3 regions of the Streptomyces rimosus genome follow, and region 3 is predicted to be linked to each of the others. Evidence: riboswitches for the same ligand, from Rfam matches in the RefSeq annotation. Region 3 holds a riboswitch; each other region holds the start of a gene.
The links. Region 3 has a riboswitch for cobalamin ahead of CP984_RS31650 (cobalamin biosynthesis protein). Riboswitches for the same ligand answer to the same signal wherever they lie in the genome.
Positions count from the first base shown of each region.

Region 1: linked by a shared signal. The riboswitch ahead of CP984_RS13245 (ribonucleoside-diphosphate reductase subunit alpha) and the one ahead of CP984_RS31650 (cobalamin biosynthesis protein) in region 3 are both predicted to bind cobalamin.
Region 2: linked by a shared signal. The riboswitch ahead of CP984_RS08845 (CoA-acylating methylmalonate-semialdehyde dehydrogenase) and the one ahead of CP984_RS31650 (cobalamin biosynthesis protein) in region 3 are both predicted to bind cobalamin.

Region 1 covers NZ_CP023688.1:3,251,632-3,254,896, forward strand. The annotation lists gene CP984_RS13240 (TolB family protein) at 1-671, opposite strand, end outside; cobalamin riboswitch at 975-1,138, shown strand; gene CP984_RS13245 (ribonucleoside-diphosphate reductase subunit alpha) at 1,299-3,265, shown strand, end outside.
Region 2 covers NZ_CP023688.1:2,147,285-2,150,549, forward strand. The annotation lists gene CP984_RS08840 (short-chain fatty acyl-CoA regulator family protein) at 1-982, shown strand, start outside; cobalamin riboswitch at 1,030-1,202, shown strand; gene CP984_RS08845 (CoA-acylating methylmalonate-semialdehyde dehydrogenase) at 1,408-2,907, shown strand; gene CP984_RS08850 (acyl-CoA dehydrogenase family protein) at 2,922-3,265, shown strand, end outside.
Region 3 covers NZ_CP023688.1:7,254,436-7,257,700, reverse strand. The annotation lists gene CP984_RS31660 (inorganic phosphate transporter) at 1-1,164, shown strand, start outside; gene CP984_RS31655 (hypothetical protein) at 1,210-1,437, shown strand; cobalamin riboswitch at 1,643-1,789, shown strand; gene CP984_RS31650 (cobalamin biosynthesis protein) at 1,917-2,888, shown strand; gene CP984_RS31645 (cobyric acid synthase) at 2,947-3,265, shown strand, end outside.

The DNA.
Region 1 (3,265 bases), 4.0 Mb from region 3:
AAGGCGGAGGGGCCGTCGGCCTGGGCGCCGTCGCTCGCCACACTGACGCGTTGCGTCGTTTTCTTCTGCACATCGTGGACGAAGATGTCCAGGCGCTCGTTGGTGTCGCCGGGCACCAGGTCCGCGCGGTACGAGCCGAAGGCGAGGTGGCGGCCGCTGCCGCTGAGGGCGAAGTTCTGCACCCCGTAGCCGTACGGGGACGTGCCCGCGCCCGCGGTGGGGCTCGTGGTGCGGCCGGTCAGCCGGTCGTGGACGAAGACGTCGCCCTCGCCGTTGGTGTCGCCGGGCACCAGGTTCGACGCCGAGGAGTAGAAGGCCACATACCGCCCGTCGGCACTGATCTCGGGCGACCCCGACAGGGCGTTGCCACGGGTGCCGTCACCGGCGACGCTGACCAGGTCGACCTTTCCCGTCCGTAAATCCTTGACGTGGACGTCCTGTTGGCCGTTGGCGTCGGCGGGTCCCAGATTGGTGGCTTCCGAGGTGAATGCCACGAACCGCCCGTTCGCGCTGAGCGTCGGACCGCCCGAGAAACCGTTTCCCTGCGTCCCGTCGGCGGCGACACTGACCCGTTCGGTCGCCGGGGCCGCCGGCCGCGCGGCAGCGGCCGTCGCGGGCAGCATCCCCGCCACGGCACACGCTCCGGCCAGCAGCCCCACGGTTCTGGCCACGCCACGCGCAGCACCGTTTCTTCGCATGTTCCCCCTCACATCACGTCCCCCACCCGCCCCGCCGGGCGACGGAGCAGACAAGGAGCCAATACGCTTCAGGAGTCCCGGTCAACGCATCAGGGACATTCCGCGCCACCAATACGCCCCCTGCATCAGCCCCTGTCCAGGAGGGCCGTCAGCCCCCGGCCGCAAGGCCCACAACGGCTCCAGGAAGCCTTCGCAGGGGCCCCGCAGAGCCCCTGCGAACGACGTTGGAACGGCTGCCGAATACCACGGCTCGGGACAACCCCGTTACAACGCGACACAAGATATGGGGGTGGGTGCACGAGGCAGCACAAGATGTATGCTCGTGCTCGCTGTCGTCGCAGGGGAATCCGGTGCGAATCCGGAACTGTCCCGCAACGGTGTACGAAGTGCGGCAATCCGCACCCGTGAGTCCGAAGACCTGCCCGCAGTACGCCCGCGCCACCCCCGGCGCGGTCGTCGATACGTCCGGGCCTCGCGGGTTGGGCCGGTGGACGCTGCGCGGTGTGCCCGCGCGCCCCTCGCCGTGCCAGGGGTGCCGCACGCCCGTACGCGGCCGTCGCGCTCCTCCCCCGGCCCCCGCCGAGTGAGGGAGAGCAGCACGTGACCATCGCGCCAACGGAGCCCGCGTCAACCCAGCAGGTCGTGCAGCCCGCGAAGGACACGAAGCCCCGGCAGGACGCCGGCGGCCGGGCCGGGGACGGCCCCGGCACCGCGCTGCTGCGCACGCTGACCGACCTCACCGCCGACCTGGACGCCACCGACCCCGGCAAGATCGCCGCCGCCGCGCTGCGCGGCCGCCACGCCGGCTCCGACGAGGCCGAGCTGCGCTCGCTGGCCATGGAGGCCGCCGCCGGCCTGATCGGCGACGAGCCGCAGTACTCCAAGCTGGCCGCCCGCCTGCTGACCCGCGCCATCGCGGAGGAGGCGGCCGCGGAGGGGGCGACCGCCTTCTCCGCCTCCGTCGCCACCGGCCACCGCGAGGGTCTGATCGCCGACGACACGGCCGAGTTCGTACGGACCCACGCGGCGCGCCTGGACGCGCTGGTCGACCGGGCCCTGGCGGACGGCGCCGACGACCGGTTCGGCTACTTCGGCCTGCGCACCCTGCACTCCCGCTACCTGCTGCGCCACCCGATCTCCCGGCAGGTCATCGAGACCCCGCAGCACTTCCTGCTGCGCGTGGCCTGCGGTCTGGCCGAGGACCACAGCGAGCGGGCCGTGGACGACGTCGCCGAGCTGTACCGGCTGACCAGCACGCTGTCGTACCTGCCGTCCTCCCCCACCCTGTTCAACTCCGGCACCCGGCACCCGCAGATGTCCTCCTGCTACCTGCTGGACTCCCCACTGGACGAGCTGGACTCGATCTACGACCGCTACCACCAGGTCGCACGCCTGTCGAAGCACGCCGGCGGCATCGGCCTGTCGTACTCCCGGGTGCGCGCCCGCGGCTCGCTGATCCGCGGCACCAACGGCCACTCCAACGGCATCGTGCCGTTCCTGCGCACCCTGGACGCCTCGGTCGCGGCCGTGAACCAGGGCGGCCGGCGCAAGGGCGCGGCCTGCGTCTACCTGGAGACCTGGCACGCGGACCTGGAGGAGTTCCTGGAGCTGCGCGACAACACGGGCGAGGACGCCCGGCGCACCCACAATCTGAACATCGCGCACTGGATCCCCGACGAGTTCATGCGCCGCGTCGAGGCGGACGCCGACTGGTCGCTGTTCTCCCCCAGCGACGTGCCGGAGCTGGTGGACCTGTACGGCGACGAGTTCGACACCGCGTACCGCAAGGCGGAGGCCGCGGGCCTGGCCGTCAAGCAGGTCCCGGCGCGCATCCTGTACGCGCGGATGATGCGCACCCTCGCGCAGACCGGCAACGGCTGGATGACCTTCAAGGACGCCGCCAACCGCACCGCCAACCAGACCGCCGAGCCCGGCAAGGTGGTGCACTCCTCGAACCTGTGCACCGAGATCCTGGAGGTCACCGACGACGGCGAGACCGCGGTCTGCAACCTCGGCTCGGTCAACCTCGCCGCCCACCTCGGCAACGAGGCCAACGGCTGGGAGGAGGCGATGGACTGGGAGCGGCTGGACGCCACGGTCCGTACGGCCGTGACCTTCCTGGACCGCGTGGTGGACATCAACTTCTACCCGACCGAGCAGGCCGGCGCCTCCAACTCGCGCTGGCGGCCGGTAGGTCTGGGCCTGATGGGCCTCCAGGACGTCTTCTTCCGGCTGCGGCTCGGCTTCGACTCGCCCGAGGCGCGCGAGCTGTCCACCCGTATCTCCGAGCGGATCATGCTGGCCGCCTACGAGGCGTCCGCCGACCTCGCCGAGCGGCACGGCCCGCACCCGGCCTGGTCCGCGACCCGTACGGCCCGCGGCGTGCTGCACCCCGACCACTACCCGAACGCCGAGCCGCGCTGGGCGGACCGGTGGGCGGCGCTGCGCACCCGTATCGCGGCGACCGGCATGCGCAACTCGCTGCTGCTGGCCATCGCGCCGACCGCGACCATCGCCTCGATCGCGGGCGTGTACGAGTGCATCGAGCCGCAGGTCTCCAACCTGTT
Region 2 (3,265 bases), 5.1 Mb from region 3:
CGAGGAGATTCGCGAGTTCTTCTACCGGCGGCAGAACTATCTCCACGAGGCGGACACCGCAGCCGAGGCGCTCGCGGCCGAACTGGGCATCCGACCCGGCGAGGTGGGACGCGCGCTGGCCGCCCGGCTCACCGAACGGCACGGCGTACGCCTCGTCGACACCCCCGACGGGCCGCTGCACCACTACGACCCGACCGCCCGGGTGCTGCGCCTGTCGGCGGGGCTGCGCCCCGGCCAGCGGGCCTTCCGCATGGCCACCCAGCTGGCGCTGCTGGAGGCCGGTGACGAGCTGTCGCGGCCCGCCTCGGAGGACTTCGAGGAGGGCTCGGCGACCTGGTCACTGGCCCGGATCGGCGTGGCCAACTACTTCGCGGCGGCGCTGGTGCTGCCGTACGGGCCGTTCCACGCCGCGGCCGAGGAGCTGCGGTACGACATCGAGCGGCTGACCGACCGCTTCGGCCTCGGCTACGAGACGGTGTGCCACCGGCTGAGCACCTTGCAGCGGCCGCGCCGGCGCGGGGTGCCGTTCTCGTTCGTGCGGGTCGACCGGGCGGGCAACATGTCCAAGCGGCAGTCCGCGACCGGCTTCCACTTCTCGCGGGCGGGCGGTACATGCCCGCTGTGGAACGTCTACGAGGCGTTCACCGCGCCCAGCCGCATCCATGTGCAGATCGCGGCGATGCCGGACGGCCGCCGCTACCTGTGGACGGCGCGTACGGTCACCCGGCATCGCGGCGGCTGGGGCGATCCGGGCAAGACCTTCGCCATCGGCCTGGGCTGCGAGATCCGGCACGCGTCGCGGCTCGTCTACTCCGACGGGCTGGACCTGGACAACGCCGCGGCGGCCACGCCGATCGGCATGGGCTGCCGGGTCTGCGAACGGCTGGAGTGCCCGCAGCGGTCCGTGCCGCCGCTCGGCCGGGCGCTGGCCATCGACGAGAACCGCAGCACGTTCGTGCCGTATCCGGTGCGGGAGGAGTGAGGCCGGCGGCCGGTCGCTCTGGACTTACTAGGACGTCCAACTATATGTTCGTGAGCACGGCCCGCGGTGCAGGGAAGCCGGTGCGAAACCGGCGCGGTCCCGCCACTGTGACCGGGGAGTGCGCTGCCGAGCAGGACGCCACTGACGCGAACGCGTCGGGAAGGCGGGCGGCGCGCGGTGATCCGGAAGCCAGGATACCGGCCGCGGGTGTTGTTCCGTGTTGTCCACGAGGATGGAGCAGACACGCATGGCACCGGTGCGTACCCACGGCCCAGGTGATCCGGCCCGGCCCGCGGCGCCGCCCGCGGACTGACGGTTCCACGCCTTTCGCGTCCCACGGCCCCGCCGCGTGCCGCGCGCCATCCGCGCCGCCCGCGCGCCCGGCCGTGCCATCCCCGGGTCTCACCTGACGAGAGCAGGCTCCCATGGTCCGAGAACTGACCCATTTCATCGGCGGCAAGCACACACCGGGAACATCGGGTGCTTTCGGCGATGTGTACGACCCCAACACCGGCACCGTGCAGGCCCGCGTCCCGCTCGCGGACCGGGCCGAAACGACGGCCGCGATCGCCGACGCGGCGGCGGCCCAGCCGGAGTGGGGCGAGTGGAACCCGCAACGGCGCGCCCGGGTGCTGCTCGATTTCCTGCGCCTGGTCGAGGGCGAGCGGGAGTCGCTGGCCCGGCTGCTGTCGAGCGAGCACGGCAAGACGATTCCGGACGCGCACGGTGACCTCCAGCGCGGGCTGGAGGTGGTGGAGTTCGCCGCGGGCATTCCGCACCTGCTCAAGGGCGAGTTCACCGACAACGCCGGGACCGGCATCGACGTGCACTCGCTGCGCCGCCCCATCGGCGTGGTCGCCGGGATCACCCCGTTCAACTTCCCCGCGATGATCCCGCTGTGGAAGGCTGCCCCGGCCCTCGCCTGCGGCAACGCGTTCGTGCTCAAGCCGTCCGAGCGGGCGCCGTCGGTGCCGCTGCGGCTCGCCGAACTGTTCCTGGAGGCGGGGCTGCCGCCGGGCGTCCTGAACGTCGTGCACGGTGGCAAGGAACCGGTGGACACGCTGCTGGAGGACCCGCGCGTCGAGGCGCTGGGCTTCGTCGGCTCGACGCCCGTCGCCGCGCGCATCTACGCGACCGCCGCGGCGCACGGCAAACGCGCCCAGTGCTTCGGCGGCGCCAAGAACCACCTGATCGTGATGCCGGACGCCGACCTCGACCAGGCGGTGGACGCGCTGGTCGGCGCCGGGTACGGGTCGGCGGGCGAGCGCTGCATGGCGGTCTCGGTCGCCGTACCGGTGGGCGAGGAGACGGCCGAGGCGCTGGTGGCGCGGCTCAAGGAGCGGATCGGCGCGCTGCGCATCGGCCGCAGCGACGACCCGCACGCCGACTTCGGGCCGCTGGTCGGCCGGGACGCGCTGGACCGGGTGCGCGCGTATGTCGATCTGGGCGTCACGGAGGGCGCCGAACTGGTCGTGGACGGGCGGGACTTCACGCTGCCCGGCCATGAGGACGGCTTCTTCGCGGGCGCCTCGCTCTTCGACCGGGTCACCCCGGACATGCGCATCTACCAGGAGGAGATCTTCGGCCCGGTGCTGTCGGTGGTACGGGCGGCGGACTACGAGGAGGCGCTGCGGCTGCCCACGGAGCACCCGTACGGCAACGGCGTGGCGATCTTCACCCGGGACGGGGACACCGCACGGGACTTCAGCCGGCGGGTGAACACCGGCATGGTCGGCGTCAACGTGCCGATCCCGGTGCCGGTCGCGTACCACACCTTCGGCGGCTGGAAGCGGTCCGGCTTCGGCGACCTGAACCAGCACGGCCCGGACGCGATCCGCTTCTACACCCGCACCAAGACCGTCACCTCGCGCTGGCCCTCCGGGGTCAAGGAAGGCGCGAGCTTCACCATCCCGACGATGGGCTGAGCGCGATGAGCGTCATGACCACCGCCACCACGGCCGCCTCCCTCACCCCGGACCAGCTCGCCATCGTGGAGACGACGCTGGACTTCGCGCAGGAGCACATCGCGCCGCACGCCGTGGCCTGGGACCAGGACAAGCACTTTCCCGTGGACGTGCTGCGCAGGGCCGCCGCGCTGGGGCTCGGCGGGATCTACGTACGGGAGCGGTCCGGCGGCTCCGCGCTGAGCCGGGCGGACGGCGTGCTGGTCTTCGAGGTGCTGGCCACCGCCTGCCCGTCCATCGCGGGCTACCTGTCCATCCACAACATGGTCGCCTGGATGATCGACCGGTACGGCGACGAGGCGCAGCGCGCCCGTTGGCT
Region 3 (3,265 bases):
GGCGGCATCATCGACGAGACCGCCGGCATCAGACCAGAAGTGATCTTCGCCGGACTGGTCGGCGCCATCATCTGGAACCTCGTCACCTGGCTCGCCGGGCTCCCCTCCAGCTCCTCGCACGCCCTCTTCGGCGGTCTGATCGGCGCGACCCTGGTGTCCGTCGGCGCGAGCGGCGTGCACGGCGGCGCCGTGGTCATGAAGGTCCTCATCCCGGCCGTCGCCGCGCCGATCGTGGCCGGCCTGGCCTCGATGGCCGCGACCCGGCTGACGTACCGGCTGGCCCGCAACCGCGCCGAGGAGGACACCGCCAAGGGCTACCGCGCCGGGCAGATCGCCTCCGCCGCGCTGGTCTCCCTCGCTCACGGCACCAACGACGCCCAGAAGACGATGGGTGTGATCACCCTGGCGCTGATCACCGGCGGCGTCGTGGCGCCGCACGCCGACCCGCCGCTGTGGGTCATCGCCTCGGCCGGTCTGGCCATCGCGCTCGGCACGTACCTGGGCGGCTGGCGGATCATCCGCACGATGGGCAAGGGCATCACCGACATTCAGCCGCCGCAGGGCTTCGCCGCCCAGACCGGCGCCGCGGCCACCATCCTGGCCTCCTCCCACCTCGGCTTCGCGCTCTCCACCACCCAGGTCTGCTCCGGCTCCGTCATGGGCTCCGGGCTGGGCCGCAAGGGCGGCGTGGTGCGCTGGTCCACGGCGGGCCGGATGGTCGTCGCCTGGGGCCTGACGCTGCCGGCCGCCGGCCTGGTCGCGGCGGGCGCCGCGCTGCTGGCGGACCAGGGCGACTGGGGCATCGCGGCCGTCGCGGTCCTCGCACTCGCCGTCTGCGGGGCGATCTGGGCGGCCTCCCGGCGCAAGCCGGTGGACCACACCAACGTCAACGAGGGACCGGCCGCGGAGCCCGCGGGCGTCGTCACCGCCGCCCTGCAGGCCGTCTCGCCGCCGCCCGCCGGCCCGGTCGGGCCCGTCCCCGCGGCGGCCGAGGCTGTCGAGGCTACGATCCCGGCGCCCGCGATGGCCGACGCGCCGCTCGCCGACCCGGTCGGCGCGGCCCCGGTGATCGCCGACCCGGTGACCGCCGATCCGGTGGCCGCCCACCCGCACGAGACGCACCGGACCAAGCGCCGCGCCAAGGCCGGCTCGGCCGCCGGCTGACCCCGCCGTACGCCTCCCCGGCTTCCACGAAGGAACGAGAACGCAATGAGCATCGACTGGGCAGCGCTCGGCCAGGTCTTCGGCGTCACGCTGGTCGTGACGGTCGGCATCGTGGGCCTGTTCACCCTCGGCATCGTCGGTACGTCCCGCAAGCCGCGCCAGGAGGGCGAGGCGGTGGCCGCCGGCGGGGCGGCGCGGACCGGTGCGTACGCCTGCTTCGCGCTGTGCGCGGCGGCCGTGGCGTACGGCATTTACCTGATCGTCGCCGCCTGACCGGCACCGGCACGGCGCCCCGGGGCGTCCGGTGGCCGCGGCACCCGCCGCGGCCACCGGGCACCCCGTCGCCGTATGCCGGGCCCGGGGCCCGGGGCGCTGTGGCCTTGGACACAGCCGTGAGCGGGCCCCGCGCCGCAGGTCAAGCGCGAGTTGACGGGCTTCGCGGAGCGTGGTGGACTGCCGGAGCCAATCGGCGACAGATGAGGAAGTCCGGTGAGAATCCGGCGCGGTCCCGCCACTGTCACCGGGGAGCGCTCCTCCATCAAGGGCCACGGTCCGCGTCCGGGACGCGGGTTCCGTACGGACTGGAAGGCCGGGGGAAGCGCCGATCCGGGGAGCCAGGAGACTCTCGTCGCCGTACCCGTCGAACCAGGGCGCGGACCCTGAGTGAGGACCTACCGCCATGCCCGGCCGCAGTTCGAGACCTGCTGGACGTACCCCGCTGCCCCTCCGAGGCGCGACGGCGGTCTGATCCGATGCGTGCCGAACACGCCGGCTACGCGTGCGGCGCGGCCCTGGGTTTCCTCGGCGACCTGGTCGTGGGCGATCCCCGGCGCGGCCACCCGGTGGCCGCCTTCGGGCGGGCCGCGGCGGCCGTGGAGCGCCGCCTGTGGCGCGACGACCGCGGGCGCGGGGCCCTGCACACCGCACTGTGCGCGGGCGGAACCGCCGCCGGTGCCGCGCTCCTCACCCGTGCCGTACGCCGCTCCCCCGCCGCCTCCGTGGCGCTGACCGCCGCCGCCACCTGGTCCGTCCTGGGCGGCACCTCGCTGGGCCGCGAGGCGCGGGCCGTCGGCGGGGCGCTCGCCGTGGGCGACCTCGACGTGGCGCGCGAGCGCCTGCCGCACCTGTGCGGGCGCGACCCGCAGGCCCTGGACGGACAGCAGATGGCGCGCGCGGTGGTCGAGTCCGTCGCCGAGAACACCTCGGACGCGGTGGTCGGCGCCCTGGTGTGGGGCGCGGTCGCGGGCGTCCCGGGGCTGCTGGCGTTCCGTGCCGTCAACACGCTGGACGCGATGGTGGGCCACAAATCACCGCGCTACCGCCGCTTCGGGTGGGCCTCGGCCCGCCTCGACGACGTGGCCGGATTCCCCGGCTCCCGGCTGACCGCCGCGCTGGCGGTCCTGGCCGGCCCCGACCGGCGGGGCGCGTGGCGCGCCTGGCAGCAGGACGGCGCATCGCACCCGAGCCCCAACGCGGGCCCGGTGGAGGCCGCGTTCGCGGGCGCGCTGGGCGTACGGCTGGGCGGCACCCTGGCGTACGGCGGCCGGGTCGAGCACCGGCCGGTGCTCAACGGCGGCACCGGGCGCCCCGTCGCGGTGGCGGACATCGACCGGGCCGTACGGCTGTCGCGCCGGGTGAGCGCGCTGGCCCTGGCGGCCACGGTCACGGGCCGTCTGGCGGCCGGTGCGGTACGCCGGTCCCGTACGGCCGGGAGGTCCAAGTGAGCAGCAGCAACGTACGGACGGCGAGGAGTGCCAGGTGAACGGTTCGAGTGGGGCGCCGCTGGGCGGCGGGCTGCTGGTGGCCGGCACCACGTCCGACGCGGGCAAGAGCGTGGTGACGGCGGGCATCTGCCGCTGGCTGGCCCGCAAGGGCGTCAAGGTGGCGCCCTTCAAGGCGCAGAACATGTCGCTGAACTCGTTCGTGACGCGCGAGGGCGCGGAGATCGGGCGGGCGCAGGCCATGCAGGCCGCGGCGGCGCGCGTCGAGCCGAGCGCGCTGATGAACCCCGTACTGCTCAAGCCGGGCAGTGACCGCAGCAGCCAGGTCGTGCTGATGGGCAAGCCGGTGGGCGAGCTGAGCGCGCGCGGCTACCACGCGG